DNA from 3 places in the Candidatus Thiodiazotropha sp. LNASS1 genome. Region 3 is predicted to be linked to each of the others. Evidence: predicted binding sites of a transcription regulator. Region 3 holds the regulator's gene; each other region holds the start of a gene.
The links. Region 3 encodes FNR, which switches genes on or off when oxygen is low (the NO sensors DNR and NnrR bind a similar motif). Its sites were predicted from a motif close to TTGATNTANATCAA; they were not measured.

Region 1 (9,969 bases), 920 kb from region 3:
TACTGGTGAGGACCCGGTCGCGCAGTTTGACTTCGCCATTCTTATATTTGACGGCCTTGCCTCGCAACATCAGATGGGGAAAGTCGATGTTCCAATCATGAGGCGGTACGTAGGGACACTTGGTCATGTAGCAGAGGTCGCAGAGATAGCAGTGATCGACCACCTGCCAATAGTCTTTTTTATCAACACCATCGATCTCCATGGTTTCCGATTCATCCACCAGGTCGAACAGGGTCGGGAAACTGTGGCAGAGACTGACGCAGCGTCTACAGCCATGGCAAAGATCGAACACCCTCTCCAGCTCTGTCATGAGCTTCTCTTCGTCGTAATAGTCAGGATTTTTCCAATCGACCGGATGCCGTGTTGGGGCCTCCAGATTGCCTTCTCTCTGGTTGCTGGGTGCTGCTGCCATTAGTCTGCTCCTGATTGTGACAAAGGGCGGCCCTGAGGCCGCCCATGGGTCATCCCGAACCATGGGCTCAGAATGATGATTGGATATCAGTCCATTTCGTCCAATGCCTTCTGGTAACGGTTTGCGTGGGAACGCTCCGCCTTCGCCAGGGTCTCGAACCAGTCGGCCACCTCGTCGAAACCCTCATCACGGGCGGTCTTGGCCATGCCGGGATACATATCGGTATATTCATGGGTTTCACCGGCGACCGCTGCCTTGAGATTATCGCCGGTCGGGCCGATGGGCATTCCGGTGGCGGGGTCCCCACACTGCTCGAGATACTCCAGATGACCGTGAGCGTGGCCGGTTTCACCCTCTGCAGTGGAGCGGAAAAGAGCGGCAACATCGTTATATCCTTCGACGTCCGCCTTGGCGGCAAAGTAGAGATAACGGCGGTTGGCTTGGGATTCTCCGGCGAAAGCGTCTTTCAGGTTTTGCTCAGTTTGACTACCTTTGAGTTCCATATCTGGTTCTCCGAAATGATGGTTTATTGTGGATAAGTACGTCGAGCCGTACGGCCCTTCGCTGATGACTAGAATAGAGTTAAAATTGATTGGAATCGAGCGGTCTTTTCAATGATATTGATAGATAATGCCTAATAATTTAGGATCAAAATCAGGGGTCGTGGTCAAGTTTGTCCGCCAGGTAGCATAAGGAGCAAGCCCTTGATGCACGCAGGTCAAATCGAGCCTGACGATAACAGGGTGCTCTACTCGGCCTATTCTTTTTTTGTTCAAAGGCTTGGCAATTTGTGGGGTGTGTATTTATACTTTGGCGATGGACTCAAAAAGCAACAGCCCAATGGTGGATCGAGCACGTATCGACAAACTTCTCGATGACCACAACATCAATTTGACGAGGCAACGCCGTCTTATCGCCGACACGCTGTTCGCTCGTCATCAGCATGTTACCGCAGAGCAGTTGTTTGAAGCGGTGAAAAACACAGGCGCCAGGGTTTCTAAGGCCACCGTCTACAATACCCTTGGGTTGTTTGTCAGGAAGGGATTGGTACGCGAGGTCTTTATCGATTCGAGTCGTACCTTCTACGACTCCAATACCAGCCATCATCACCATTTCTATAATGTGGACACAGGCGATCTGATCGACATCAAGGAGCGCCTGGCGCCCCACTTCGTCGACAGTGATCTGCCGGCGGGCACAGCCATGGAGATTGTCGATCTCGTCGTACGGGTAAGAAACAGCTCCTAGGGCCTGTTAACACTAATCCAATACGCCCTGCTGGGGCTATTTTACCGCCACGGAACAAATCCTATCCATCACAGTTGAGACTGCGGACTGATCCGGCAAAACTGTTGATCTGCATCATTGTTTTAGAATTATTCTAATTCTAGTATAAACCCGCCTTTGTTTAGGGTTTTTGGTGTGGCGCAGGAAGCCTATGTCTACAAGTGCCTATAATAATTGAAAAAACCGGAACAATTACCCTATCGATGGAGAGTCAGGTCCGGTGAATGAAGCGGCAAAGGCTTTTCACGGCAGAGGATGGTTACATAAGTATTTCAACTATTGGGTAAAAAGCTATGATAAGCAAACAAATCGTTACGTTTTCACTTATGCTCGGATTTTCGACCTCGATTTTGGCTATGGATGAACCGATACAGCCCATCAAGCCGGTTCAGAATATCAATCTGGGTCAGGTTGAATTGGGTAAAAAGCTCTATTTCGATCCCCGTCTCTCTAAATCAGGATTTATTTCCTGCAACTCCTGCCACAACCTCAGTATGGGCGGCACGGATAATCTTAAGACATCTATTGGACACAATTGGCAGCAGGGTCCCATCAATGCACCGACAGTGCTCAATTCCAGCCTGAATGTGGCCCAATTTTGGGACGGCCGGGCGGCCGATCTCAAGGCACAGGCGGGTGGGCCTATCGCAAATCCCGGTGAGATGGCTTTTACCCATACTTTGGCGATCGACGTACTGACCTCGATCCCTGAATATGTCATGGAATTCAAGCAGGCCTTTGGTAGCGACAAGATCACGATCGACGAAGTCACACAAGCCATTGCGGAGTTCGAGAAAACCCTGGTAACACCGAACTCCCGTTTCGATCAGTGGCTATTGGGTGACAAACAAGTCCTCTCTCAGGATGAAAGGGCTGGTTATAAACTGTTTAAAGAGAGTGGTTGTGTCAGCTGTCATAACGGTGAGGCCGTTGGCGGCAACTCATTCCAGAAGATGGGTGTTGTGGAACCCTACAAGGCCAAGAGTCCGGCAGAAGGATTGAGCGCCGTTACAGGCAAGGATGCGGACCGCTTCAAGTTCAAGGTACCGACCCTGCGCAACGTGGAGATGACCTATCCCTATTTCCACGACGGTGAGGCCGAGACTCTGACCGAGGCAGTAGATGTGATGGGCCGCCTGCAATTGGGCAAGAAGTTCTCCGACAATGAGAACGCCCAGATCGTTGCCTTTCTTAAGACCCTGACAGGTGATCAACCTGCCTTCTTGATGCCGATCCTGCCACCTTCCACCGACATGACTCCGGCGCCTAAGCCTTTTGAGTAACCTGGGATCCGATCAATGCAGTTGACAGGGTTCCTCATAGCCTCAATGGTCTGATTTCATTTGACACCCCCCCTTAGGCAGGGGGGGAATCCATTCGCGTCGATTCTCCTGATTCACTATGTTCGCCACTCAACAGGATGATCTCATTGCTTGGGTATGGCCTGTATCCTGGTGGCGTAGTTTGCTGCTCCGTAGAGGGCGGTTTTGTCATTTAGAATCACCTTCACGGGCATCGACTGCATGATCTTTCGCATGGGTCCCTTGTCGAGGAAGGCCTCCATGAAAATGTTTTCCTGCAGCATGGGCAGGATCCGAGGTGCGATTCCTCCACCCAGGTAGACACCGCCTGTAGCCATGATTTTCAAGGCGTGGTTGCCCGCTTCCCGGGCATAGAGCCGGGTAAATAGTTCCAATGATTTTCGGCACAACGGGTCTGTCGAGTCGAGTGCTGCGTCGGAGATGGCGGGGGCCTTGCCGATTTTCTCCATTTGCTCATATAGCCATGAGGGTGTTGATATATCCTGCTGGTCGAGCAGATAGTCGTAGATGCTCTCCAGGCCCGGTCCGGAGACCAGACGTTCCCAGCTGACATGCCCGTATCTCTTCTGCAAGACCTGGAACAGCCCGAATTCCAACGGCGTGGTTGGACTGAAATCACTATGTCCGCCTTCCGAGGGAAAGGGATGGTATCGCTCTCCGCTCCAATACAGACCCGCTTCACCAAGACCAGTGCCGGCAGCGATGATGGAACGATTGCCAGTGGCCTTGTCAGCTCCGTGACTGAGGGTGAAGAAATCCTGCTCTTCGAGTGTCTCTATACCCCAGGCATTGGCTTCCAGGTCATTGATCAGTCGGGTCTGTTTGAAGTTGAATCGGTCGTTGATCCGGTTTGCGGATACTCGCCATGGCAGATTGGTCGTTTCACACACCTGATTGATCACCGGCCCGGCAATGCCAAAGCAGGCACGATCGACCTCCCCGGTGGATGTGTGTGTCAAAAAACGATGCAGCACGGCCTCGATGGAGTCGTAGGACCGGCTGGGATAGGTCTCTTGCAGAAGCAGGTTTAAAGGTGACTCAGAACTCGACTGATAGAGTGCGAGTCGTGTGTTGGTGCCGCCTATATCGCCTGCCAGTATCTGCATCTACTACCTCTTGTGTCATTACGCAGGGGCAAGAGAATACCCTGCTCCGGCTCAATTCTATACAAATTGGTTGAAATTCGCCCCTTAACGGTGGCTTTTGCCGCCACCGGGTGAGTAAACTAGTCACCATGGATGTTTCACCCATACTCGACCCCCTGAACGATGCGCAACGCGAGGCGGTAACCGCACCTGTAGGCAATCTGTTGGTGCTGGCCGGGGCCGGCAGTGGAAAGACCCGGGTGTTGGTGCATCGGATTGCCTGGCTGCTGGCGGCTGAGGCAGTATCGACCTGGTCGATCCTGGCGGTCACCTTTACCAACAAGGCCGCAAAGGAGATGCGCTATCGTATCGAAGAGCTGCTCGGTCAGCCATTGGGTGGTATGTGGGTCGGTACCTTTCACGGCTTGGCGCATCGCCTGTTGCGCGCGCACTGGAAGGAAGCGGGACTGCCGCAGAGTTTTCAGATCCTCGATTCCGACGACCAGTTTCGCCTAATCAAGCGCCTGCTGAAAAACCTGGATCTGGATGAGGCCCGCTGGCCACCGAGACAGATCCAGTGGTTCATCAATGGCCGCAAGGATGAGGGGTTGCGGCCCCAGCACCTGGATGATGGCGGCGATCCCTATCAACAGCAGATGATCCGTTTCTACAGTGAATATCAGGATGCCTGTGAACGGGGCGGGCAGGTCGATTTCGCGGAGCTGCTGCTGCGCGCCCATGAGCTGTGGCGGGAGAGACCGGATATCCTGCAGCACTATCAACAGCGTTTTCAGCATGTATTGGTGGATGAGTTTCAGGATACCAATTCGATCCAGTATGCCTGGCTCAGAATGCTTGCGGGACCGCGAAACAACCTCTTTGTAGTGGGTGACGATGACCAGTCGATTTACGGTTGGCGCGGTGCCCGGGTTGAGAATATCCAGAGCTTTCAGTCCCATTACGAAACAGTCAGGTTGGTACGCCTGGAGCAGAATTACCGTTCCACCGGCAATATCCTGAATGCCGCCAACGCCCTGATCAACAACAATCCTTCACGTCTGGGTAAGCAATTATGGACGCAGGATGGCGAAGGAGAACCGATCAAACTTTATGCCGCCTTCAATGAGATCGACGAGGCGCGTTTTGTCGTAGAGAGGATCCGGCGGTTTATCGATGAGGGCAACAGCCAATCGGAGGCGGCCATACTCTATCGCACCACCGCCCAGTCCCGTCTGTTCGAAGAGGCGCTGTTGCAGGCGGCTATTCCCTATCGCGTCTATGGCGGTTTACGCTTTTTCGAGCGGGCGGAGATCAAAGATGCCCTTGCCTATCTGAGATTGATCAATAACCCACAGGATGACGGAGCGTTCGAGCGGGCGGTGAATATGCCGCCGAGGGGAATCGGACCCAAGACAATGGATGCCGTACGTGCCCATGCCAGGGATTTTGATTGTCCCCTTTGGCAGGCTGCCTCGGAGCTGTTGCAGGGGGGCGCGATGGCAAAGCGGGCGGCAACTGCATTACAGGGTTTCCTCGACCTGACCGAAGAGCTTCGGGTGAATTGTGCGAACCTTTCACTGCCGGAAACGGTTGAGCAGGTACTGCTGGCCAGTGGACTGCCAAGCCATTTCGACAAGAGCCGCGATGGCAAGGGTATTGACCGCAAGGAGAACCTGGAGGAGCTGGTTAACGCTACCCGCCAGTTTGGCTACGAGGTGGATGATGCCGATGAAATGGATGAGCTGTCCACCTTTCTCTCCCACGCCGCATTGGAGGCGGGCGAGGCCCAGGGGGATCCCTCCGAACCCTGTGTTCAGCTGATGACCCTGCACGCGGCGAAAGGCCTTGAGTTTCCACTGGTTTTCCTGGTGGGTATGGAGGAGGGACTGTTTCCTCACAGCATGTCGGCGGATGATCCGTCACGCCTGGAGGAGGAGCGGCGACTCTGTTACGTGGGGGTAACCCGCGCGATGCGCCAACTCTACCTTTGTCACGCAGAGAGTCGGCGCTTGCACGGCAGTGACAGCTATCCCCTCCCCTCACGCTTTATTCGGGAAATGCCGTCGGAATTAATGTCGGAGGTACGAGCCGGCCCCGCAATCAGCCAACCGATATATGGCAGTCCACCCCACCTGGAGGTTGGCGAGCTGAGCGGATTCAGTCTGGGACAGCGGGTGCGCCACACCAAATTTGGCGAGGGTGTGGTATTGAATGCGGAAGGTCAGGGTCGCAGTGCCCGGGTACAGGTCAATTTCGAGGAGGTGGGAAGTAAGTGGCTGGTAGTGGCCTATGCCAATCTTTCTCCCTGTTGAGATCTGTCTTGTTCGGTAGAAGGGCTAAACTACCCCTTTGTACTTGTCTATAAATGAGGACTGTTTTGACAATTTCCGGCATTGCCGGGGCCGGTCACAGCGCCACCGGGTTATCGCGGGGCACTCTTGTCTGCGACGTCTGAAACGGAACAATGGATGTCATCGGTGATGGCGTTGAATCGTGCGATACCTGGAATCAGCCGGGATATGGTTGTTCATTTTGAATGTTCGATGCTCGATAAATAACATAAATGGAACAGGAGAGAGGTATGAAACGTCGTGAATTTATTAAGCGTGCAGGTAGCGGAACCCTGGCCGTAGGTGCCGGTATGGCAGGTCTCCGGGTCACTGAGGCGAAACCGCAGATCAAATGGAAGATGGTCACCACCTGGCCGAAAAACTTTCCAGGGCTGGGCACCGGCGCCAACAAGCTGGCTGAGGTGATCAATGAAATGAGTGGCGGTCGCATGCATGTCAAGGTATACGGCGCGAAAGAGCTGGTGCCGGCCTTTGAGGTGTTCGACGCGGTTTCGAGAGGTACCGCTGAGATTGGTCATGGCGCCGCCTACTACTGGAAAGGGAAAAGCGAGACCGCCCAGTTCTTTTCCACTGTGCCATTTGGCATGACGGCTCAGGAGATGAATGGCTGGCTCTACTTTGGCGGTGGCCTGGAGCTGTGGCAGGAGCTGTATAAACCGTTCGGCCTGATTCCCGCGCCAGGCGGCAATACAGGTATGCAGATGGGTGGCTGGTTCAACAAAGAGATCAACAGCGTCGGTGATCTGAAAGGCCTCAAGATGCGTATACCCGGACTCGGTGGTGAAGTGCTCAAGCGTGCCGGCGGGACACCGGTCAATCTGCCTGGGGGGGAGCTGTTTACCTCGCTGCAATCGGGTGCGATCGATGCTACTGAGTGGGTCAACCCTTACAACGATTTGGCCTTTGGTCTGTTCAAAGCGGCCAAATATTATTACTACCCCGGCTTTCACGAGCCAGGCACGACCCTTGAGGCAATCATCAATCAAAAGGCCTATGATGCACTACCCAAAGATCTGCAGTCGATCGTCATCAATGCCTGTAAAATAGCCAACCAGGAGATGCTGGCGGAGTATACGGCACGTAATCCGGCAGCCTTGAAGACGCTGGTCGAGAAGCATAAGGTGGATATTCGCGTCTATCCCGGTGACGTACTGGAAACGCTGCGCAAATATTCAAACGAGGTAGTGGAGGAGCTGGCTGCCAAGGATGCCTTTGCCAAGAAGGTGTATGACTCCTACATGAGTTTCCTCAAAGGCTCGCGTGAATGGGGGTCTATTTCCGATTTTGCCTACCTGCAGGCACGCGACAAGGCATAGTGCGACTATCGCAACCAGATTCACACATTAATCTTAATCCCGGCGGCACATCCTGCCGCCGGGGAGGTTGGAAGCAGGCCTGTCGCAATGGAGCGGTCTGAAGCATGTCATCGGATTCTCCGGCGCTTCCAGTCAGTGGTATGTTGAAACTGCCTCCGCTCTCTCTCTATGTCCATATACCGTGGTGCGCTCGAAAGTGCCCCTATTGTGATTTCAACTCGCATCCACAAAAAGGGACACTGCAGGAGAAGGCCTATGTGGATGCCCTGCTACAGGATCTTCGTACGGAACAGGTATCGGTTTCAGAACGACTCGTGCAGAGTGTCTTCATAGGGGGCGGCACGCCGAGCCTGTTTTCAGCGGAAAGTATCAGGCGGTTATTGTCAGGCATGGCAGGGTGTATTTCTTTGGCTGAAGATGTGGAGATAACCCTGGAAGCCAATCCCGGTGCGTTGGAGTCCGAACGTTTGCCCGGTTACCGGGAAGCGGGTGTCAATCGTCTCTCTCTTGGGGTACAGAGCCTGAATCATGAATCGTTGCAGGCCCTCGGTCGTATCCACGGTTCGGATGAGGCCTTTGCGGCTGTGGACAGGGCGGTCCGATGCGGATTCGAGCGAATCAACCTTGATCTGATGTTCGGCCTGCCGTCGCAGACTCCGGAGATGGCTCAGGCGGATCTGACGGCGGCCATCGGATTGGCTCCGGGACATCTCTCATACTATCAGTTGACGCTGGAGCCCAATACACCATTCTACCAATCACCACCCGAACTGCCGGATGAGGATAGTCTTTGGCAGATGCAACAGCAGGGGCATGAGAGGTTGCTGAAAGCGGGATTCGAACAGTATGAGGTTTCGGCATTCTCACGTCCGGGGGAGCGTTGCAGACACAATCTCAACTATTGGCGCTTCGGTGACTATATCGGTATTGGCGCAGGGGCGCACAGTAAAATCACTACCCGGGACGGCGTCATCATGCGGCGTTGGAAAAGACGCCATCCCAATGATTATCTGGCCGCCGGGGCAGGAGCACTGCCGTTCCTTCTGGGCGAGCGGGTATTACGGCCGCAAGACCTGACGGTCGAATTCATGATGAATGCGCTTCGTTTGAAAGATGGCGTGGAGGAGGAGCTGTTCAGCGCAACCACTGGCCTGGCTCTCGATTTCATACGGGAGTCATTGGAAACTGCGATCAAAAAAGGGCTGCTCCACTCCATTAACGGGCGGCTCTGCCCTACACCTTTGGGATTCAGGTTCCTAAATGAACTGGTCCCGATTTTTGAAGTTACCGACGCAACTTAAATTTATCTTTACATACCGGGTGTAAGGTATTAATTTAAGCGGACATCACAAAAATAAGAACTGATTCGGCTAAGGAGTTTTAGCGACCCCTCGTCTAATCTGGATACGCGAGCTGTTACGCAGGGAGCGCATCGGACCCAAAGATCCGATCTGATCACTAAGTCGGAGAAGCGGATTAGTGGTCTTTAGATTCCAGTCCAACTTGAGTATATGGGGGATCCGGCGCTTTCAGCGCCACGACGATGATATGCAACTGAATGGCAAAGTTGCTGCCACTATGGCGGTACTATTTCTATGCCTATTCACAGTGGACGTGTATCTGAATTATCGCCCGATCAGTGTTGGCGGAAATCCCGCAGCGGAATCGGTGGCGATCTCGCCTGCCGATCTACAACTCAATCTCCCACAACAGCAATCCAATGCCGATGAAGTCCCTTCTGCTGGCGTGGGGTCTGGTCCGCAGATAGAAAGCCATGCCAATAAAAACCTGATAGCCATCGTAAAGCAACGCTCCACCTTCTACGCACTGGGCTTTTTGCTTGGCTTGATCCTGTTTTCATGGTTATTGAACAAGAAGTTGCTGTTTCCCATATCACATCTCAAGCAGGTTGCGATGGAGCTTGCCCGAGGCAACTATCTGGCGGCAGCCAATCTGCCGGAGCATGACCAATTATCGCATGTCTCTCAAGCCTTCAAATCCATGGCTGAAGAGATTGCAAAACGCGAAGAGTTGGTGAATCGACAGAAAGCACTCTATGCTGCGCTTTCACAAACCAGTAAGATGATTCTGCGCAATCGATCGCCGCAGGTGCTTTTTGAACGTGTATGCGACATTGCCGTGACATTTGGCGGTTTCAATGCCGCATGGATTGGTGAGGTCAATGAAATAGGTAAA
Region 2 (9,969 bases), 320 kb from region 3:
GTGTAGATCCCGGTGGGAAACTCATCGATCAGTTGCCAATCGGGATCTCCGGTGGCGATCTGGGCGCCGACGAAGCGGCCCTGATCGTAACTGGCGCTGGCCAGGGCAGGGGGGCCGACCACATCGCCCACGGCATAGATATGGGGTTGGGAAGTGGCGTAGGTCTTATCGACCTCGATTTGACCGCGATGATTGATCGATACCCCGATATCATCCAGGCCCATGGCCTCGGTGTTACCACTGCGGCCATTGGCCCAAAGCAATACATCGGTCTTGAATTTCTTTCCCGATTTGCAGTGCAGCACAACACCGTCATCCTGGGCCTCGACCCGTTCGTACTCCTCATCGTGTCGGATCACCGTGCCTTGATTACGCATGTGGTAGCTCAGGGCATCGGTGATCTCATCATCGAGAAATGAGAGTAGGCGGTCCCGAGTATTTACCAGATTCACCTTTACATCGAGATTGCAGAAGATGGAGGCGTATTCGCATCCAATCACACCGGCACCGTAGATGGTGATTGAGTCGGGTGTGCGATCCAGGCGCAGTACGGCATCGCTGTCGAGAATACGCGGATGGTTGAAGTCCACATCCTCGGGGTGATAGGGCCGCGATCCGGTGGCAATGACAAATTGTTGCGCTTCGATCTCTTCGATGCCACCACCCGCCTGCACGACTTCAACCTGATTGAGGCCGCTGAAACGGGCACGGCCATGGATTACTTCCACCCGGTTGCGGGCATAGTGGCGCAGGCGGCTGCGGACCTGTTCATTGATCACCTTGCCGGCAGCCTGCAGCAGGTCCGAGTACTCCACCTGAATCTGATCATGGGTGTGCTGAAACAGAGGGTTGCGCCGGAAATCCCGCAACATCTGAATATTGTGCCTTAGCGCCTTGGAGGGGATGGTTCCCCAATGGGTACAGCCGCCGCCGACCTTGTCGAAGGCCTCAACGATCACCACCTGCTTGCCCGATTTGACCAGCTTCATGGCGGCGCCCTCGCCACCCGGACCACTGCCGATTACCACCACATCATATTGCTTGGCGCTCATTGCTACTCCGCATACCGTTCATATTGGCTCAAAAGAAGCCAGTTTAGCAGAATTTATTTCAAGGAGAGACAGATACTTATGGGAACACACGCATAATCCCGGGCAGGTGTCTAGCAGCACAGACACGCAACATGGTTAGAGCTCAATGGCTGACTTATAATGTGTGTGATCGTAATAGAAAAGAATGGGGATGTCTGAGGAAATAGGCTGGCTAATCCATCTCGGAAATCGAAGTGCCTGTCTATATTTTCTCAATCACCGCACTGGGACTTTCTGGGAAAAGGCACATAATCCGGCAAATCCTGTCGGAGCGAAAAACGGCACGGCTAATTTGCGACAATAGCAGAATAATGCAATGAAAAGAAAACCATTAGGAATACTCAGCAGTACACTTAGTAACATAACCGCTACGAGTGAATTGGATTATGAGACAAAAGAGATTGTCGCGGAACTTAAACGCACAAAAACACCATACACGATTATCGATCCCGACAAGCTCTGCATAGGAATCGAGCGCAATAATCCGGTTGCAAGGTTTTCAAGTAGCGATGGGAGTAGCCGTGCTGAGGACCTTCAGGGGCTATTGGTGAGACGGACTCGTGGAAAAGAGGAATACATCCTGGACTTCTTGGAATACTGCAAAGCGAGTTATCCGGATCTCTGCATGTTTGATGAGTTGGGTTCATTTAAGCGACCAACTTCCAAAGTGGCCCACCTGTTGCCGAAACTAAACCTAACGGCGCAACCGGATACCCTTATTACAAAAGGATATTTGCCAGATGCCTGTTCGATTTCCTTGCCGTTCGTTATTAAGCCATCGCATGGATTCAAGGGTGAGGGTGTTGAACGATATCACAGTATAGATGATGCTCAAAAACGCTTATCGAAACTCCCTGATGAAGATAATGCGCTTGGTTATGGGGTTATACTTCAAGAAGAAATAACAAAGATTAAAGAGTTTCGAGTTATGGTTATCGGAGGAAAGGCTTTAGGCGTTGCCGAAAAGGTTGTGAACTCTGAAGATGATGTTGCTCTCAGTGCAGACAAGGGCCACGATTTCAGGAAGTACGAAGGTGATCTAACAGAAGATGTACGTTCGCTAGCGCAGGAAGCGGCAGAATTGGCATCGCTTGATTTTGCAGGTGTAGATATTGTTTTTGATGGGGATCAGCTGATTCTCCTGGAGTGTAATCGAAATCCGCAATTCTCCGCCTTTGATCATGCGCTTCACATTCGCTCAGCAAGAGCCATGGTTGCCCTGATGCTCGAACGCATGGCAAAAGCAGAGAAAAGAACTGATACGGAGAAAATGCAAGAGGGGCAACCCCGAATCATCCAAGCAACAAAACCGAGAGTGTTCATAGGATCTTCCTCTGAGCATCTGAACATTGCAGAAGCTTTGCAGCAGGGGTTGACACAATCAGCTGATGTTGAAGTATGGAATCAAGGCATTTTTGAAGCAAGCGAAGTCGTTTTCACAAAACTCGCTGAGGTGGCGAAAGAGTTTGATGCTGCAGTTTTTGTATTGTCTCCCGACGACCTGGTGGTTAAGAAAGAGCGGGAATTAAATCAGCCAAGAGATAATGTTCTTTTCGAGATCGGGTTGTTTATGGGAAGCCTTGGCGCCAAGAATGTTTGGTTGGTGGTGTCGCGCAAAGACAAGCTGACCTTGCCGTCTGACTTTGATGGCCTGAATCTGATTACGTGGGAAATGCAGAAATCTGGAAATCTCCGGGCATCAATCGGTGAGGCATGTACGGAGATAAAGCAACTGTTAACCAAGCAGCCCCTTGGGAACTAAAAAGGAGTCAGTGTCCTTTAGGGAAAGCAACAGGTACGCTTGTCATCTTGCTGCACCACATTCAAAGAAGAACCGATACATACAAAACATAATTCTATCTACTGTGGATGCCCGTTCACAATGCAGTGTATTTTCCAACTCAAACGGGAATTATATTCCTGATATTTTCCCTCGCTTAAAATATAAAGCTATTTATCGAAATATATAAAAACAGTAACTTATATAAAGACCAGTGCACAACTTAACATAGGTCAAGGAAAATACAGGTGGATAGGTATTAGTGTCTGCAAGTGCTGTCCGGCCAAATCAGATGGCCTTGTTTCCAAGGAAGTGCATATGTGTCGCCAAAAAATATGTTTCCTCGTCCTCTTAAGTCTCACGCTTTGCATTCCACTTGGTAGTAGCGCAGAACCCATCGAGGATTATGGAGAAGCGATTAATCAGGCCGGACGCCAGCGCATGTTAAGCCAAAGGATGGTTAAGGCGTTCGCCCAGATCGGCCAGAGGATTTTATTCGCCAATCCAAGAGAACAGTTGAATTCAGCCATTCGGCTTTATCAAAAGCAGTTGAACAACCTGAAATCCTTTGCAAGATCTGAAAAAACAAAGCGAGCTTTATTGCACGCGGAGACTGTATGGAAGCGCTACAAGGATGTCGCCGATGGGAAGGTCGATATCAACAGTGCAATCAGGCTCAACGGGTTGAGTGAGGAATTGCTCCAGGCCAGTCAGAAAGTGGTAGAGGCCCTGGTGCAGGAAGCAGGAACGGAAAAGGCGCATATTGTCGATATTTCAGGACGGCAGCGAATGCTTTCACAACGAATGGCGAAATACTATCTGTTGCTATCGTGGGGCCTGGAAGATTCGCAATTTCATGGTGAATTCAAGAAAGCGGAGATGGAATTTTCACAAGCACTAGCGGAATTAAACGGCTCATCCCTGAACACGGCGGAGATCAGTGAAGTCCTCGAAAAAGTCAATAAGCAGTGGCGTTTCTTTCAATTAACAAAATTAATGGACAAGGGTAAGTACCTGCCATCAGTGGTTGCACGTACAACGGAGTCGCTCTTACAAGATATGAATCGGGTTACCGGGATGTATGCGAAAGTAACGGTTATGTAAAAAAATATTATAGGCTGAGAAGTCTGCTGGCCAGCAGTTGTCATAACTGGCGGATTTTTGTCAATCGGGTGTAGAAGGTAGAGGGCTGTTATAAAAAAATTAACAATTTAGACCTTAATTTAAGAATTAACCTATTAAATCTTTATCATACAATGCCGCTACATGCCCCATAAATAACAGGTACTGTCAGATAAGTTCAGAATACGATCATGGCATGTGGGAGTGAGGGGAGAGCTGACCTGTATCCGTTTATTCGGATAGAGCGTTTAAATGTAGGAGTAAGTGTACCCCATCAATTGCTTTGCGCGTGGCTGAACATGTAATGCTTGATATACATGATGCTTATGACGCCAGATAATTGATATGCGTGGCCACTTTTTCCATGATGTATCGGGGAAATATTATGAAGACCACAAGGTATCTATTAACCTTCTTCCTGGCTACAATTCTGTGCTTCTCTTTTTCTGCCCATGCAGCCGATATCGATCTCGCTGAAGCTGTAAACAAAGCTGGGAAACAACGCATGCTTTCTCAAAGAATAGCAAAGGCGTACTTTTTTCTGGGGGGTAACGTAAGGCGCGACAAGGCAAAACAACAGCTACAAAGCAGCATTGTCGAATTGAAAAAAAATCATGCTGAGTTAAAAGCTGAAGTAAAAAACAAGGATGTGCAACAATTAATGGTATTCCTGGATATTGTAATTGACGATTACTCCAAGTTAGTCAATCTACCCTACACTCAGACTGATGCCACCATGGTGCTCGACATGAGTGAGACTATTTTAGAATTGAGTCAAGATGTCGTTGTTAAGATCGAGGCCCTCTCCAACCGGAAAACGCCTAAGATCGTCAATCTTTCCGGCAGGCAGCGCATGCTCTCACAGCGCATTGCTAAATACTACATCGCTCATCAATTGGGTTTCAAGGATCAGGATTATGTCAATCAGCTGAAAACCGCAGTCCAAGAGTTTGAGTCAGCCATGGCCGTCCTGAAGAGCGAAAAAATCAATACACCTGAGATCACCGAAAAACTTATCAGAACCACCCGTCTCTGGCGCGTTATCCGACCATTTTTTATGGATGTTGAGAAAGGCGGCCTGCCGGTCACCATATTCGCTACCACAGACCGTATTATGGAGTTCATGAACACCATTACCGGCATGTACGTAAACGTCTCTGCCTGACAGCGTTAAAGTATCAGTTGCACCCGTGTTATGGGTGAATTGGATTGTAGTCGGACATGTGATAATCATCACATTGGCTTGGTGTGGACGGGCGCCTATTATTTTATTGAACGATTAAACGTCTTGCCAAATATCTTCGCACGATCGCTAATTGAGCCTCGTACAGGCTTCAGGTGTTCGTTTCGATTTTTTATTGGTTTATAGGGGCCGGCTTTATTTTCAGCATATTGAGCGAAATATTAAATGGTGACCATGAGAATACAGACATTTCTTTTTTTTACGCTATGCCTGTAACCGGGTTAATTGATCCCTAATCAACCTATTGTTGTCGGTCTATTTCCTCTCTTCTTTCCTTGTTGGCCTGTATGAGGGTCTGCTCAACATTTTCGGCCTTATCCATAACATCTCTATACCCTTGAAAAACTCCCGCATCTCCTTTTGTTTTTTTACTGTTATTTTCCTCAGAGGAACAACCGGCAAATAAACATACGACTGAAAATATCAACGTATACCTTAATATATTCATAACAATCCTTCTATCTTGCGCATGATGACATATCAAAAACTTCTTCATCTCTGGTGTTGCAGTGGATACCAGAATTTACTGATTAGGATCGGTATCAACAGGCCTTAATTTCCGCCGATATGTTCGAGACAGGCATCGATACACTGCTTGTACATGAGGATCTTCTTGTGTCCCAGCTTTTCAGTGGTCAGCAACTCAGCTTTGGGAGCGATCTGCATCAACTTTTCGGCATGACTGTACGGGACCTCAAAGTCATGCCTGTCATGTACCAGCAACAGGTCGCCAGTGACTTTATCGATAGTATTCACCGGTGACAGCTGTGACCAATCCCAGGGTGTGTCGAAATGGTGGGCGAAACGCCGCATTGCCTCTTCGCGCATGGCCTCGACGACCGGCTCGCTGATCGAAAAGGCATCGGCGAACCGCTCTGTGATCCAGTGGGTGTCGGTGAAACAGCAGAACAGTATGACTTTATCGGAAGGGAGATTGTATCGGTCGATGGCGAGGAGTGCCGTGCCACAGCCGAATGAATGGCCGATCACGGCTGATATCGGTTTTTCCTTCTCCGCAATGGCGGCGATGGCACGGGCCACCTTCAGCATATTGGTGCGTTTTCCCGAGGAGTCCCCATGGGCCGGCGCATCAAAGGCGACGGCACGATAGCCGGCGGCCGCCAGTGCTTCGATCAGGGCGAAGAATTGAGTGCCGCGACCGCCCCAGCCATGGCAGAGTAGCACGCTGGGGCCTTCGCCCCAGGAACGTACCGCAATCGTCTCGCCATGGATCTCATGCCTGGTCAGGCTGGCGCTTTCGCGAACCTGCATCTCCCGGCGCGGTATCGGAAACCTGGGTGGTGTCATGAAGAGCCGCAGCGCCAACACGCCAGCCAGTCGGGGCGACACCCAGCCGGTGACCCGGAACACTATCCTTGCGGTGTTCAGGAACAGCCGTACGCCCAATGGCAGCTGCTGGTGGGTAAAGGGATTGTTTTCACTGGCCTGGATGTTACTGTCTTCATTCATGAGAGTTCCCAGATCATCTGTCGCGTACCGCTGAAGTGGAGTATGCCGATCGTAATGCAGACCAGCGAACTCAAGATGAGAAAACTATCGACAGCTTGCGGCATGATTAGTGCCAACGGCAGCAGTGCCATGCCACGTATAAGATAGACTGCTGTGATAAGCATCAGGATTGATCTGAGCCAGGGCAGACGGCGAACCAGGCCTGCACCCGCGAAGGCGTACAGGCTCCAGAGCAGCAATATCAGGGCGATGATGGCCGTAATGATATCGGGTAACGGCGAACCCCGTTCAGCCAAACGGGCAAATCGCTCTCCCGCACCAAAAAACCGGTACCAGGCCGGACCGCCGATGATAATCGCTATGTGAAGAAAAGCGGCCAGCAGGCTCAGCGAGCCGCCCCATAGCAGAGGCCTGTTCAGACCAACCATCGATGCTCCATATCTATGCATGCGCCCATCCGCTCAAAGATTTGGTAGAGACCGAAAAAGGTACGGTCGAAATAGATGAACTCGTTGGCAAGATCATTGATTTTGTGGACATTGGTAAGTTGTTTAAACGACCGCCATCCCTCTGCGGTGTAGGAGGTCTCGCGCTTGGAAAAATCGAATCGGCCCACCTTGAATGGCTTGGTCATCCAGTCGCCAAAAGGTTGCAGGACCTGATCGTAGAAGGTTTGCAGCTCATCCCCTGTCATTTCGGCAACCATGCCGAGTCGCTGGTAGGTTGAGATGACTTTGTCTGCATCCCGCGTCATATAGGCATGCAAAAGGACCGGCATCAAACTGACGAAATCTGACGAATAGTAGCGGACGCATCCGAAGTCCAGCAGACCCAGGGTGCCATCCCCGGCAAACAGATAATTGCCTGGGTTGGGATCGGCGTGGAGTGCATGCAGCCCGTAAAAGGAGTGGACAAAAATATCGTACAGCAGTTGTCCGAAGTGATCCCGTTCCTGTTGAGCGGGATTGCTGTGGAGCCAGGCTTCCAGGTGGTGCCCCGGCAGCCGCTCAGTGGCCAGGATGCGTTTCGACGAGTAGTCCCGGTAGACCGCGGGAATGTTGACGCCGGGTATCCGAAGCCGGGTCTTGAACCATTCGTTGTTGTCCGCCTCGTGATGGTAGTCGACCTCTTCATGCAGGCGCTGTTCAATCTCGTCGATGGATGAGAACAGGAGCCTTGCATATCGGGTAGGCTTGATCAGACTGCGCAGCAGTTGAAGATCGCTGTCGATGGTGACATCGATGCCGGGGTATTGCAGCTTCACTGCCAGGTTTTCACCCTGTACGCCGGTCGCCCCGTGGACCTGTCCCAGGCTGGCTGCCGCAAAGGCTTTCGAGTCGAAATGGGCAAACAGCTCTTCGGCTGGCTTGTTGAACTCCTGCATGATCAGCTTACGGATCAGCGGCCGCCCAAGGGGAGGGACCTGATGGTAGGACTTGGCCATCTCCCGGCGAAACCACTCGGGCATGAGATTGCTCTCCATGCTCAGCATCTGTGCGATTTTCAGGGTGCTACCGCGCAAGCGGGTGAAGGTTTGAAACAGGATGCGCGCCGTTTCGTCATCGAGCTGCTGTTGCTGTTGGTGACGTGCGGCCTCACTCAGAAAGGGACGCTTGGCGGCATGGCTGAGATGTCGACTTCCCGCCTTGAGCATGGCGCTGCCGGCGATACCGGTACGCGCAAGTTTGCCGGTAGGGATGGAATCAGCCATCCCCGCCATCCATAAAGCGCCGCTTGGCCTGTTTCCAGGGTGCGGTGTAGTCACCCAGTTTCTCCAGATGGCGGCTGATCTGGCTGCGAAACATGAAAGAGAAGAGGTCGAGGGCCTTGCCGATCAGCGCCGTCTGCAACACCATGGCGATCATCTCCACGCTGCGGTCGACCAGCTGAGTGGTGTTGGCGAAACCCTCGGAATCATCCTTCAGCCAGAAGGCGAGCACGCCGGTGAAGTAGTCCCAATAGAGCGGGGCCAGCAGCTCCCGGTAGGGCTGGTCCGGTATCTCACCCACTTCGATGGCGGCATCGATCATCTCCTCCACCATGCGATTGAACAGACGCCGTGTCTCTGCCAGATTGACGGCGCCCGCAACCGGTGCGGAAAAGGTCAATGTGAAGACCTCGGCGAGGAACTCCCGGTCCGGTAACCAGAGGGCGAGCTCGGTCTCGGTCAACTGCTGCAGCTGTTCGCGCAGGGTATATTCGTTGAAGTCATCGATCTTTTTCAGCGCTTCGGCCACCTCCCGCTGTTTCTCCTCGCAGTAGCCGTAGAGAAGGCTCTCCTTGGTCGGGAAGTAGTTGTAGATGGTGGCGTCACCCACCTCGGCGCGGCGGGCGATTTCTCGCATGGAGGCTGATTTGAAGCCTTTTTCACTGATCACATCAACGGCTGCGCGCAATATCCGCGTACGGGTCAATGCCTTCTCTTGCTTACTGACTTTCATGGGTCAATCCGCTTTTAATGTGAAAATACTATACATAAAATATAAAATAGAACTAAATAATATGAAAATCAAGTTGAAAATGAGGGTGGTTATGGAATTATCTGTCTCCTTTGTGGAGCGCTACTTCAGTAAACCACTGTCTGGCCCGGTTTTCTTGATGGCTATTTCCGCTCATCAAGCGCCCTTTCGTAAAGGGTGTGCAGACGCTTGGTGAAGTCATTGATCCGGTATTTCAACCAGCTGGCGTTGTGCCGCATGCCGCGAACGGCGTAGCTGCTGATCGATTCGTGATGGGTGGCTATTTCGGCAAGGGCCTCGCAGAGCCTTTCGCAGCGTTGGTTGAACTCCGAAAGATCATCGCAGTAGCGGCGCAGTTCATCGCTGAGTGAATCCGTTTTCTTCTCTCTTCCCTTGAGCATGAGGTTCTTCCAATGATTCAACTTATCCGCTTAGTATCAACCGGTTTCGGATGCTGTGAGACTGTATCGCTTAGGCTTCCGGGTAGAGATCCGGCCGCAGTTCGTGTCGGGTCAGTTTGCCGTTGGAGTGGTGTTCCAGGAGTAGTGTCAGACGTCCGCTGGGTTTGCGAAAGCCGGAGGCGATCTGGGTAAGGTAGATATAGTTGGTGCCAGACAGAAAGGCCAACCGTCTGGCTGCGTCGCGGCCTTCCTTTGCGATGTAGGTCTTCATATCCATGATGGGTTTGATGGTAGCACCATGCTAAAAAATTAGCAAGTTGCTCATGGCGGTGGCTATAGCAAATTGCTATGATTCAGGGATGGTCAATATCAGGACAATACGGAAGTCGAATCTGCTGGCACA
Region 3 (9,969 bases):
CTGATGGCTGTAGGTTGAGAAGAGAGAGTTCTGAAGCGGGGGCCTTTTTTACCCAGATGACCAGTGTTTGCCCCGGCTTGAGGGGATCACCCGGGGCCATTCCGTTCCAGGCTGCGAGTTTACGATGACTTACGGAATGGAGCTTGGCTATCTTCCACAGGCTATCGCCCGGTTTGACTGTATAGTGTTGTTTGTGGCCATTGCGGGATCTGTTTTGGATTGCCGCCTTGCGTTGCTCGGCGCTGAAGGTGTATTGGTTGAGTCCCTTGCTGGAGACAGGGATCAACAGGTGCTTTCCAGCACGGATTTTGCTGCCTTTGAGTTTGTTTATCTGCCTCAACACCTTAGTGGTCGTACCATGTTTACTGGCGATGACACTCAGTGCATCCCCCTGCTTGATTTTGTAGCGTTTCCATGTCAATCGCTCTTCGGCGGGGAGCGTCTCGAGTTTTCGCAGAAAAGTCTCAACCTTGTCCAGTGGCAGGCTGAGTCTGTGGGGGCCGTCTGGGTCGGTAGCCCATCGGTTCAGGCCTGGGTTGAGGAGATAGAGATCCTGAATGGAGAGATCCGCCATCTCCGCCGCCAGGGCGAGATCGAGCTGAGACTGGATGTCGACAGTGGTGAAATAGGGTTCATCAGCAATGGGTAGCAGTGTAGCTTTGTAGCGCTGTGGATTCCTGAATATCTCAGCCAATGCCAGCAGGCGGGGTACATAGGCGCTGGTCTCATCAGGTAATTTCAGTGACCAGTAATCGGTTGGCTTGCCACGTTTTTGATTGTGTCGAATCGCACTACGTACCGTCCCGGCCCCCGAGTTATAGGCGGCAAGCGCCAATTCCCAGTCATTATTGAACTGACGGCTGAGCGACTGCAGATAGTCCAGTGCCGCATGGGTTGAAGCCACGATATCCCGCCGACCGTCATACCACCAGTTCTGTTTCAACCCGTAATAACGACCGGTGGATGGGATAAACTGCCACATACCGGCAGCGCGCCCCGGTGAATAGGCAAACGGCCGATAGGCGCTCTCGACGGCGGGAAGCAAGGCGATTTCACTGGGGATGTCCCTTTTCTCGATCTCCTGCAATATGAAATGAAGATAGGGTTGTGAACGCTCCTGAATGCGTTGAATATAACCTGGATGCTTTTTGTACCAGTTCAATTCACGGTCAATGCGGTGATTATGGGGAAAGGTCAATCGATAACCATCCAACATCCGGCTCCATAGATCGGCAGGTTTTTCTGCGAGCGTCAATTCCGTGACGGCGGCCTGCAGCTCCTCGGCGATTTCCGGCAGCTCATCGGCAGTCATGGTGCTCTCGTCAGCACTTGGGTGGGTTTGCAATACTTGCGTAGCGGCCGGGGAGAGGGGGACCTGCTGCAATGCGGTCGTCGCCTCCCCATTGGGCAGGCTTTGACAGGCAGCGAGTAGGCAGGTGGCGAATAGATTCATGATACGCAGAGGCGACTTGAAAAACGGCATCGATCTTTTAAGGCTTGTTGTGGACATACTCTATATCGGAGGAAAATAGTATCAGAGCCGCGTATCATTTCCATGGCCGGTACTCCAAATTGTGTGGTATCCCGTGGTTCTGTCCTCGGGTATACCGCCTGATAACCTGAGACCTCGTAAGAGGCGTACTGAACTACACAGATTACCTGACAGTTATGTCGGTGGTAAAGTCGATACCTTGATATATGAGAGAAAATAAGCTGTTGAATTTGGGATCTTGTAGGCAGAAACAGCTACAAACATGGTTCGAGAGTGACTTGGGCAAGCTGTTGGCCGAGCAGGAGGCGGAATGCCTGGATCCCAGGATTGCCACGCTGTTCGGCTATCATGTGGTTCAGCTCGGGCTTCCCTGCAGGAATCAGGATTTTCTGAGGATGAGCCCTGCGCGGAACCGGGTGGTCATGGGCAGCGGAGATGATTGTACAGGCATCGATCTGCAAGCCGACAGCCATCACCTGCCTCTAGCCAGTGACAGTGTAGATGGGATGGTATTGCCCCATACCCTCGATTTTACGGCCGATCCCCATCAGGTGTTGCGTGAGGTTGAACGGGTATTGATCCCCGAGGGCAAGGTATTGCTCTGTGGTTTCAATCCCTGGAGTCAGTGGGGATTGTGGCGTCTGCTGCGTCTCAGGTCTGCCACGATCCCCTGGTGTGGTCACTTCTTCAGCGGAAAGCGGATCCAGGATTGGTTCTCATTGCTCGGCTTTGAATTGGAAGAGGTGGTTTATCTTCACTTCCGTCCCCCGGTCTCCAACTCACCCATCATGCAGAGACTGGCCTTTATGGAACGATTGGGTAAAAGGATCTATCCACTGTTTGGTGGTGTCTATGTCATACTCGCGGTCAAGCGGGAGATCACGATGACTCCGCTACGGTCGAAATGGCGGGTGAAAAAGCGGGTCTTGCCGACTGCCGCAGAACCGACGATGAGAAAAATTGAATGACTCAAGTTGTAGAACTATATAGCGATGGCGCCTGTCGTGGGAATCCCGGTCCCGGTGGTTGGGGGGTGGTCTTACGCTACGGTCGACATGAAAAACAGCTTTTCGGTGGCGAACATGAGACCACCAACAACCGTATGGAACTGATGGCGGTTATCCGTGGCCTGCAGAGCCTGACGAAAAGGAGTCGGGTGAAAGTGACCACGGATTCCCAATACGTGAAAAACGGAATCACCCAGTGGATTTACAATTGGAAACGGAATGGCTGGAGAACGGCAGCGAAAAGACCGGTCAAGAATGCCGACCTGTGGCAAATGTTGGATACAGAGGTCAACAATCATCAGGTGGAGTGGGCCTGGGTCAAAGGTCACTCCGGCCATACCGAGAATGAACTGGCGGATGAATTGGCTAACCGCGGTATCGAGGAGTTAGGGCTGGTCGACAGGTCCTAGGGCCTGTCGACACTAATCCGGTCGGCTCTGTTGCGTCTGAAAAAGCGCCAATCAAGGCGCGAGGAGAGAAGTTTGGTGTTTCCAAATGAACAACGAGCAACGCCGAGTGGCGCTTTTTCAGGCGTAACCCGCAGGGCTGGGGCTATTTTTCCGCCCAGCGGCGTTATCATTCGCTCATGTAGAATAACTACACATCACTCATTCTGCCTTGCTGGGCAAAAAAATAGTCCCAGCAGAGCCGATCGGATTAGTGTCAACAGGCCCTAGTGAACTGATGCGACAGATCGTACTGGATACGGAAACCACAGGATTGGAACCGGAGCATGGACACAGAATCATCGAAATCGGCTGTGTGGAGATGGTTGATCGTCGATTGACCGGTAATAATTTCCACCAATATCTGCAACCTGAACGGGAGATCGATGCCGCTGCCGTAGAGGTGCATGGCATCACCAACGAATTTCTTGAAGACAAACCGAAATTCGGGGATGTTGCTCAGGATTTCATCGACTACGTGAGAGGAGCGGAGCTGATCATTCATAACGCTCCATTCGATGTCGGTTTTCTCGACCATGAATTTCACCTCATGGAGAGTGCTGCGCGAATCGATAGTTTGTGCGCGGTTACTGACACCCTGGTGATGGCGAAAAAGATGCACCCGGGTCAAAGAAACAGCCTCGATGCGCTCTGTAAGCGATACGATATCGATAATTCACACAGGGAATTGCATGGAGCGCTTCTGGATGCCGAGATTCTGGCTGATGTCTACCTGATGATGACCGGGGGGCAGGCTTCGCTGATTTTGGACGGAGTAGCCAACGATGAGTTTGGTGATAATTCTGTCGATAGCATTCAACGTCTGCCTTCGAACAGGCCAAAACTGAAGGTGGTTCACGCTGACCAGCAGGAACTCGCGGCCCATGAGCAGCAACTGAAAGCCATGGGTGAGGCCTGTATCTGGTTAAAGAAACACTAGGGCCTGCAAACACTCATCCAATGGGCGCATCAGGCGCAATCCGAAGGGCTCGCTCGAGCTTTTACTCCGCCCTGCGGCGTTATCATTCGCCCATTTTCCTTGCCGGATGAAAATAAAGTCCTGGCAGGGCCTATTGTGCTTACAGGCCCTAGACTCGCGACTGACTCGATTTTGTCCTGTCCGTACCCTGAACGATTTCGTAAAGCCGGGGAATATCCAGCAATTGAACGTGCTTTCTCTCGACATGCAGCAGCTGCTCGTCCTGGAAGCGGGTGAACAAGCGGCTGACAGTCTCTACCGCGAGCCCCAGGTAGTTACCGATTTCGTGACGCGACATGCTGAGAAAGAAATCACTGGCTGAGAATCCGCGCTGTTTGAAACGTTCGGAAAAGCTGAGTAGAAAGGTGGCGAGCCGTTCCTCGGCGCTCTTTTTGCCCAGTAGAGTGAGCATCTCCGTCTCCTGGCCGATCTCGCGACTGAGCAGGCGATACATCTGGTGTTGCAGGCTGGGCATGATGGAACTTAAAGATTCCAGTTGAGAGAAGGGGATCTCACAGACCGCAGTGGTTTCGAGCGCGATTGCGGAGCAGTTATGATTGTTGTCCTGGATGGCATCCAATCCTATCAGTTCCCCGGGGAGGTGGAATCCCAAGACCTGTTCACCACCATCTTCATTGGGTGAATAGGTTTTGACTGAGCCACTGGTGATGACCCGGAGGCTGTGGAACTTGTCGCCACCACGGTAGAGATGATCGCCTCGGTGATAGGGACGTCCACGCTTGATAATGGAGTCGAGACGTTCAATGTCTTCTGGGGTCAGTCCCATTGGTAGGCATAGGGTCGAAAGACTGCAGTTTTTGCAGGCGACCTTGATATTTTCAAATGAGACAACTTTTCTGCTAGTCAAGGAACCGCTCCAGCTAAGGGTGCATTCTTGTCAGATGCTTCTTCTCACTTCTATTTTTCCAGAAGTTCTTGATCCGGATCAAGTAATTTTAAACATTTAATTATCTTAGATCATATTGCATAAAAAAAGCCGGCCATTAGGCCGACTTTTTTATGCGCTATAAGCTGGCCGCTTACTTAGCGGGTGCAGCAGGTGCCGCAGGCGCAGCAGGCGCAGCAGGCGGATAGCCGTATGGTGCGCCGTAAGGTGCGCCATAGCCGCCGTAAGGTGCACCGTAGCCGTAAGGTGCGCCGTAGCCGTATGGGCCGTAGCCATAGTAATCACGGTAGTAGTTGTTGCCGCGACCATAACCGGAACCACGGCCGCTGCCACTCATGCCAAAGCTGAAATCGCCGGAGCCATCGCCCCAGCCGTCGCCCCAGCCATCGTTATTCCAGCCACGGTTACCCCAGCCTGGACCACCACCCCACCATGCAGATGCGGTTGTGGAGACAGCTACGAGAGCAGCGACGCTCATGACCTTAGCAAATTTCATCATGCTTTCTTCCTCTTTAAAGATTGATTTTTATTACTGCTTTTTCTATTGAAAAACAATTAGTTGGTCGTTACGTGTTGTGGGTGTATAGAGGCTGATCCCGAGCCTGTTTTAATGTGGTTGGGTCTCGCCGAGTAACTGCCAACTGGTCTCTGTGGTTGTAATTTGCGGAAATCGCCAATCGATTATAGACCCTGGGGAGATAGAATTAAATGATATTCTTGAGCAGTCGCATGAGAGATATCCCATTAGTCCCACATTTATACGATTGAGAGAGGCGGTCTGATCTGTTACTGTTCCCTTCCGTCCGTTCCCCTTATCCAGCACGTTAACTAGAAGTTTCATGACTAGATTTATATTCATCACGGGCGGTGTTGTCTCCTCCCTGGGCAAAGGAATCGCATCCGCATCTCTGGCTGCACTGCTTGAGGCCCGCGGGCTCGATATCACGATGATCAAGCTCGATCCCTATATCAATGTTGATCCGGGAACCATGAGTCCATTCCAGCACGGTGAGGTCTTCGTTACCGATGATGGGGCGGAGACAGACCTTGATCTGGGACACTATGAGCGCTTCATTCGCAGCACCATGGGGCGAAACAATAATTTCACGACCGGCCAGATCTATGACAGTGTGATTCGTAAGGAGCGCAAGGGCGAGTATCTGGGCGGTACAGTACAGGTAATCCCACATATCACCAATCAGATCAAAGAGAGCGTGTTATTGGGTGCCGACGACAATGATATCTGTCTGGTGGAGATCGGCGGAACGGTGGGTGACATCGAGTCGCTGCCCTTTCTGGAAGCGATCCGCCAGATGGGGGTCGAGTTGGGACCGCAGCGGGTGATGTTCATGCACCTGACGCTGGTGCCCTATATCAAGGCCTCTGGTGAAATAAAGACCAAGCCGACACAACATTCGGTGAAAGAGCTGCGCTCCATCGGTATTCAACCCGACATTCTGGTATGCCGTTCCGAGCAGCCGTTGCCTGAAAACGAGCGCAAAAAGATCGCGCTCTTCACCAACGTACCCGAAAAAGCGGTCATTTCGGCGGTAGATGCTGACTCGATCTACCGCATTCCCGTGCTGTTGCACGCCCAGGAGATGGACGAACTGGTCAACCAGCGATTCAACCTGGATCTGCCGCCAGCGGACCTCGCTGAATGGGAGGCGTTTCTGGAAGGCCTCGACAGCCTGGCTGAAGAGGTCAAGATCGCCATGGTAGGAAAATATGTTCATCTTACAGAGGCTTATAAATCGCTCTCTGAAGCCTTGGTACATGCAGGCGTCCATACCGGAAATCGGGTTGTCATACACTATGTGGATTCAGAGCAGATCGAGCGGAGCGGAACCGAGAGTCTGGAGGGAATGGATGCCATCCTGGTACCTGGAGGCTTCGGTAACCGCGGGGTTGAGGGCAAAGTCACCGCAGTCCAGTATGCCCGCGAAAACAGAATCCCCTATCTGGGAATCTGTCTCGGTATGCAGGTGGCGGTGATTGAGTTCGCACGTCATGTCGCCGGATTGGAGGGAGCGCACAGCACCGAGTTCAAGCGCGACACGCCACATCCGGTTATCGGCCTGATCACTGAGTGGCTGAATGCGGACGGCAAGGTTGAGACACGCAACGAAGAGTCTGATCTGGGTGGAACCATGCGCCTGGGTGGACAGCAGTGTCAACTTGAGCCCAACAGTAAAACCCATCATCTCTATGGCCAGGAGGTCATTACCGAGAGGCATCGCCACCGCTATGAGTTCAATAACAGCTATCTGGACAATATTGTCACGGCAGGAATGAAGGTGTCGGGCCGCTCTGTCGATGGGCGACTGGTTGAGATAGTCGAGATCCCTGAACATCCGTGGTTCGTGGCCTGCCAATTCCATCCGGAATTCACCTCCACACCGCGCTATGGCCATCCGCTGTTTTCCGGATTCATCGAAGCAGCGAGAAAGCACCGGGATGGCACGGCATGAAACTCTGTGGCTTTGAGGTTGGGTTGGACCGGCCGCTCTTCCTGATTGCAGGTCCTTGTGTCATAGAGAGTGAACAATTGGCGCTGGATACCGCCGGGGAACTGAATATGCTGACCCAGGATCTCGGTATCCCGTTCATCTACAAATCCTCCTTCGATAAGGCGAACCGTTCATCTGCCGAGAGTTTTCGCGGACCGGGTTTGGAGCGGGGATTGGAGATTCTGCAGCGGGTCAAATCGTCGATCGGTGTCCCGGTATTGACCGATGTGCACGAAGATACCCCATTGCAAGAGGTTGCGTCTGTTGTGGATGTTCTGCAGACCCCGGCGTTTCTCTGTCGTCAGACCAACTTTATCGGAGATGTGGCCCGGCAGGGTTTGCCGGTGAATATCAAAAAGGGACAATTCCTCGCGCCCTGGGATATGACGCATGTGGTCGAGAAGGCGACGGCCTCGGGTAACGACCGGATCATGGTATGTGAGCGGGGTGTCTCCTTCGGCTACAATAACCTGGTTTCGGATATGCGCTCCCTGGCGGTGATGCGTGAGACTGGATGTCCTGTGGTCTATGATGCCACCCATTCGGTTCAGTTGCCGGGAGGCCAGGGTGCCAGTTCAGGAGGCCAGCGTGAATTTGTGCCGGTACTGGCGCGGTCAGCGGTTGCTGCAGGTGTCTCTGGTCTGTTCATGGAAACCCATCCACAACCCGATAAGGCGCTGAGCGACGGGCCGAATGCATGGCCACTGCCTAAAATGAGGGAACTGCTCGAGACGCTGATGGAGATCGATCACCTGGTAAAGGGGAAGGGTTTTGCTGAAACCTCCCTGTGACGCTGTTACAGACACCTTGCCGTAACACGATCCGATTAACTGATATCACCCAATTTAATTACTGAAAGTACACAGAATACGGAGACAATATGTCTGAAATTGTTGATGTTCGTGGTCGAGAGGTCCTCGATTCACGGGGAAATCCGACCATCGAGGCCGACGTGATCACTGCGGACGGCGCCATTGGCCGTGCGTTGGTGCCATCGGGCGCCTCTACCGGCTCCCGTGAAGCCCTCGAACTGCGTGATGGCGACAAGGGGCGCTATTTGGGCAAAGGTGTTTTGCAGGCGGTATCCCATATCAACGGGGCCATCAAAGAGGCGCTGATGGGAATGGAAGTAACCGATCAGACAGCCATCGACCAGTGCATGCTCGATCTGGATGGAACAGAGAATAAATCCAAACTGGGCGCGAACGCGTTACTCGGAGTTTCCCTGGCGGCAGCACATGGCGCAGCCCAGGAGCGAGCCCTGCCGCTGTATTGCTCACTGGCGTCCGGCCCCTACAGATTGCCTGTGCCGATGATGAATATCATCAATGGCGGCGCCCATGCGGATAACAGTGTCGATCTGCAGGAGTTTATGATACTGCCGGTGGGTGCCGGCTCGATTCGTGAAGCGGTACGTTATGGCGCAGAGGTCTTTCATGCCCTGCAGAGCGTATTGAAAAAACGTGGCCTGGCTACCGCGGTAGGTGACGAGGGGGGCTTCGCTCCCAATCTGCCCTCAAATGAAGCAGCGATCGAGGTTATCCTGGAGGCCATTGGCAATGCCGGATTCAGCGCCGGTAAGGATATCTATCTCGGCCTGGATGTGGCCAGTTCCGAGTTCTATGAAAATGGTGTCTACAACCTGGCATCGGAGGGTCGCAAGTTTTCCGCGGCCGAGTTTGCCGACTATCTATCCGCCTGGGTCGATCAGTACCCGATCATCACGATAGAGGACGGTATGGATGAGGGCGACTGGGAAGGCTGGAAACTGTTGACCGAGAAGCTGGGTCGACGGGTACAGCTGGTGGGTGACGATCTGTTTGTCACCAATACCAAGATCCTGCAGCGGGGTATCGATGAAAAAATCGCCAACTCGATTCTTATCAAGGTCAACCAGATTGGCACCTTGACCGAAACCCTGGCAGCAATTGATATGGCGACAGCCGCAGGTTACAGCGCGGTGGTGTCACACCGCTCGGGTGAGACCGAGGATACGACTATTGCCGACCTGGTCGTGGCGACAGGCACCGGACAAATCAAGACCGGCTCGCTTTCCCGTTCGGATCGCGTGGCCAAGTACAATCAACTGATGCGTATCGAGGATCAGCTCGGTGAGGATGCGGTCTATGCAGGTAAGGATGCGTTTCCTGTCACTATCGACTGATCAGTATTGACAAGGCCCAGCCCATGCGAGTCGTGGTTGCCATACTGGTCGGACTACTGCTTTTTCTGCAATACCGCCTGTGGGTGGGCGAGGGGAGCCTGGCTGAAGTCAATAACCTGAAACAGGAGATCAGCCAGCTGCAGAAGGAGCTGGTCGGGTTACGTGAACGAAACCGTGCCCTGCAGGCGGAAGTGGAGGATCTGCGCAGTGGACAGACCGCCATTGAAGAACGCGCCCGCAGTGAACTGGGCATGATCAAAGAGGGAGAGACCTTCTACCAGGTGATAACTCCCAACGAAGAGAAAGGGGATGAGTAGCAAGGTCCGCTGTTGGGTGGTAGTGCCGGCGGCGGGCGTAGGGCAACGCATGGGGGCTCAAATACCGAAGCAGTACCTGAGCATAGCTGGGCGGCGGGTCATTGACCATACCCTGGAGAGGTTCTTGCGCCACCCCCAAATAGCAGG

Region 1: a site for FNR is predicted at 1,765-1,778, ahead of AB8516_RS13220 (cytochrome-c peroxidase). Genes of this name have one in related genera too.
Region 2: a site for FNR is predicted at 3,095-3,108, ahead of AB8516_RS18895 (type IV pili methyl-accepting chemotaxis transducer N-terminal domain-containing protein). Genes of this name have one in related genera too.

Annotation. Positions count from the first base shown of each region.
Region 1 is NZ_OZ156465.1:3,009,762-3,019,730, forward strand. It holds gene AB8516_RS13205 (heterodisulfide reductase-related iron-sulfur binding cluster) at 1-412, opposite strand, end outside; gene AB8516_RS13210 (rubrerythrin family protein) at 499-915, opposite strand; gene AB8516_RS13215 (Fur family transcriptional regulator) at 1,229-1,660, shown strand; gene AB8516_RS13220 (cytochrome-c peroxidase) at 2,056-2,982, shown strand; gene AB8516_RS13225 (glucokinase) at 3,126-4,127, opposite strand; gene uvrD (DNA helicase II) at 4,256-6,418, shown strand; gene AB8516_RS13235 (TRAP transporter substrate-binding protein) at 6,688-7,773, shown strand; gene hemW (radical SAM family heme chaperone HemW) at 7,878-9,074, shown strand; gene AB8516_RS13245 (EAL domain-containing protein) at 9,277-9,969, shown strand, end outside.
Region 2 is NZ_OZ156465.1:4,241,625-4,251,593, forward strand. It holds gene sthA (Si-specific NAD(P)(+) transhydrogenase) at 1-1,052, opposite strand, end outside; gene AB8516_RS18890 (TIR domain-containing protein) at 1,408-2,853, shown strand; gene AB8516_RS18895 (type IV pili methyl-accepting chemotaxis transducer N-terminal domain-containing protein) at 3,190-3,975, shown strand; gene AB8516_RS18900 (type IV pili methyl-accepting chemotaxis transducer N-terminal domain-containing protein) at 4,379-5,158, shown strand; gene AB8516_RS18905 (hypothetical protein) at 5,478-5,732, opposite strand; gene AB8516_RS18910 (alpha/beta hydrolase) at 5,789-6,706, opposite strand; gene AB8516_RS18915 (hypothetical protein) at 6,703-7,155, opposite strand; gene AB8516_RS18920 (AarF/ABC1/UbiB kinase family protein) at 7,122-8,417, opposite strand; gene AB8516_RS18925 (TetR/AcrR family transcriptional regulator) at 8,410-9,147, opposite strand; gene AB8516_RS18930 (hypothetical protein) at 9,309-9,566, opposite strand; gene AB8516_RS18935 (hypothetical protein) at 9,637-9,843, opposite strand; gene AB8516_RS18940 (hypothetical protein) at 9,890-9,969, shown strand, end outside.
Region 3 is NZ_OZ156465.1:3,924,769-3,934,737, forward strand. It holds gene AB8516_RS17475 (LysM peptidoglycan-binding domain-containing protein) at 1-1,510, opposite strand, end outside; gene AB8516_RS17480 (methyltransferase domain-containing protein) at 1,699-2,460, shown strand; gene rnhA (ribonuclease HI) at 2,457-2,909, shown strand; gene dnaQ (DNA polymerase III subunit epsilon) at 3,184-3,885, shown strand; gene fnr (fumarate/nitrate reduction transcriptional regulator Fnr) at 4,034-4,792, opposite strand; gene AB8516_RS17500 (sulfur globule family protein) at 4,965-5,330, opposite strand; gene AB8516_RS17505 (CTP synthase) at 5,671-7,302, shown strand; gene kdsA (3-deoxy-8-phosphooctulonate synthase) at 7,299-8,132, shown strand; gene eno (phosphopyruvate hydratase) at 8,222-9,505, shown strand; gene ftsB (cell division protein FtsB) at 9,529-9,822, shown strand; gene ispD (2-C-methyl-D-erythritol 4-phosphate cytidylyltransferase) at 9,815-9,969, shown strand, end outside.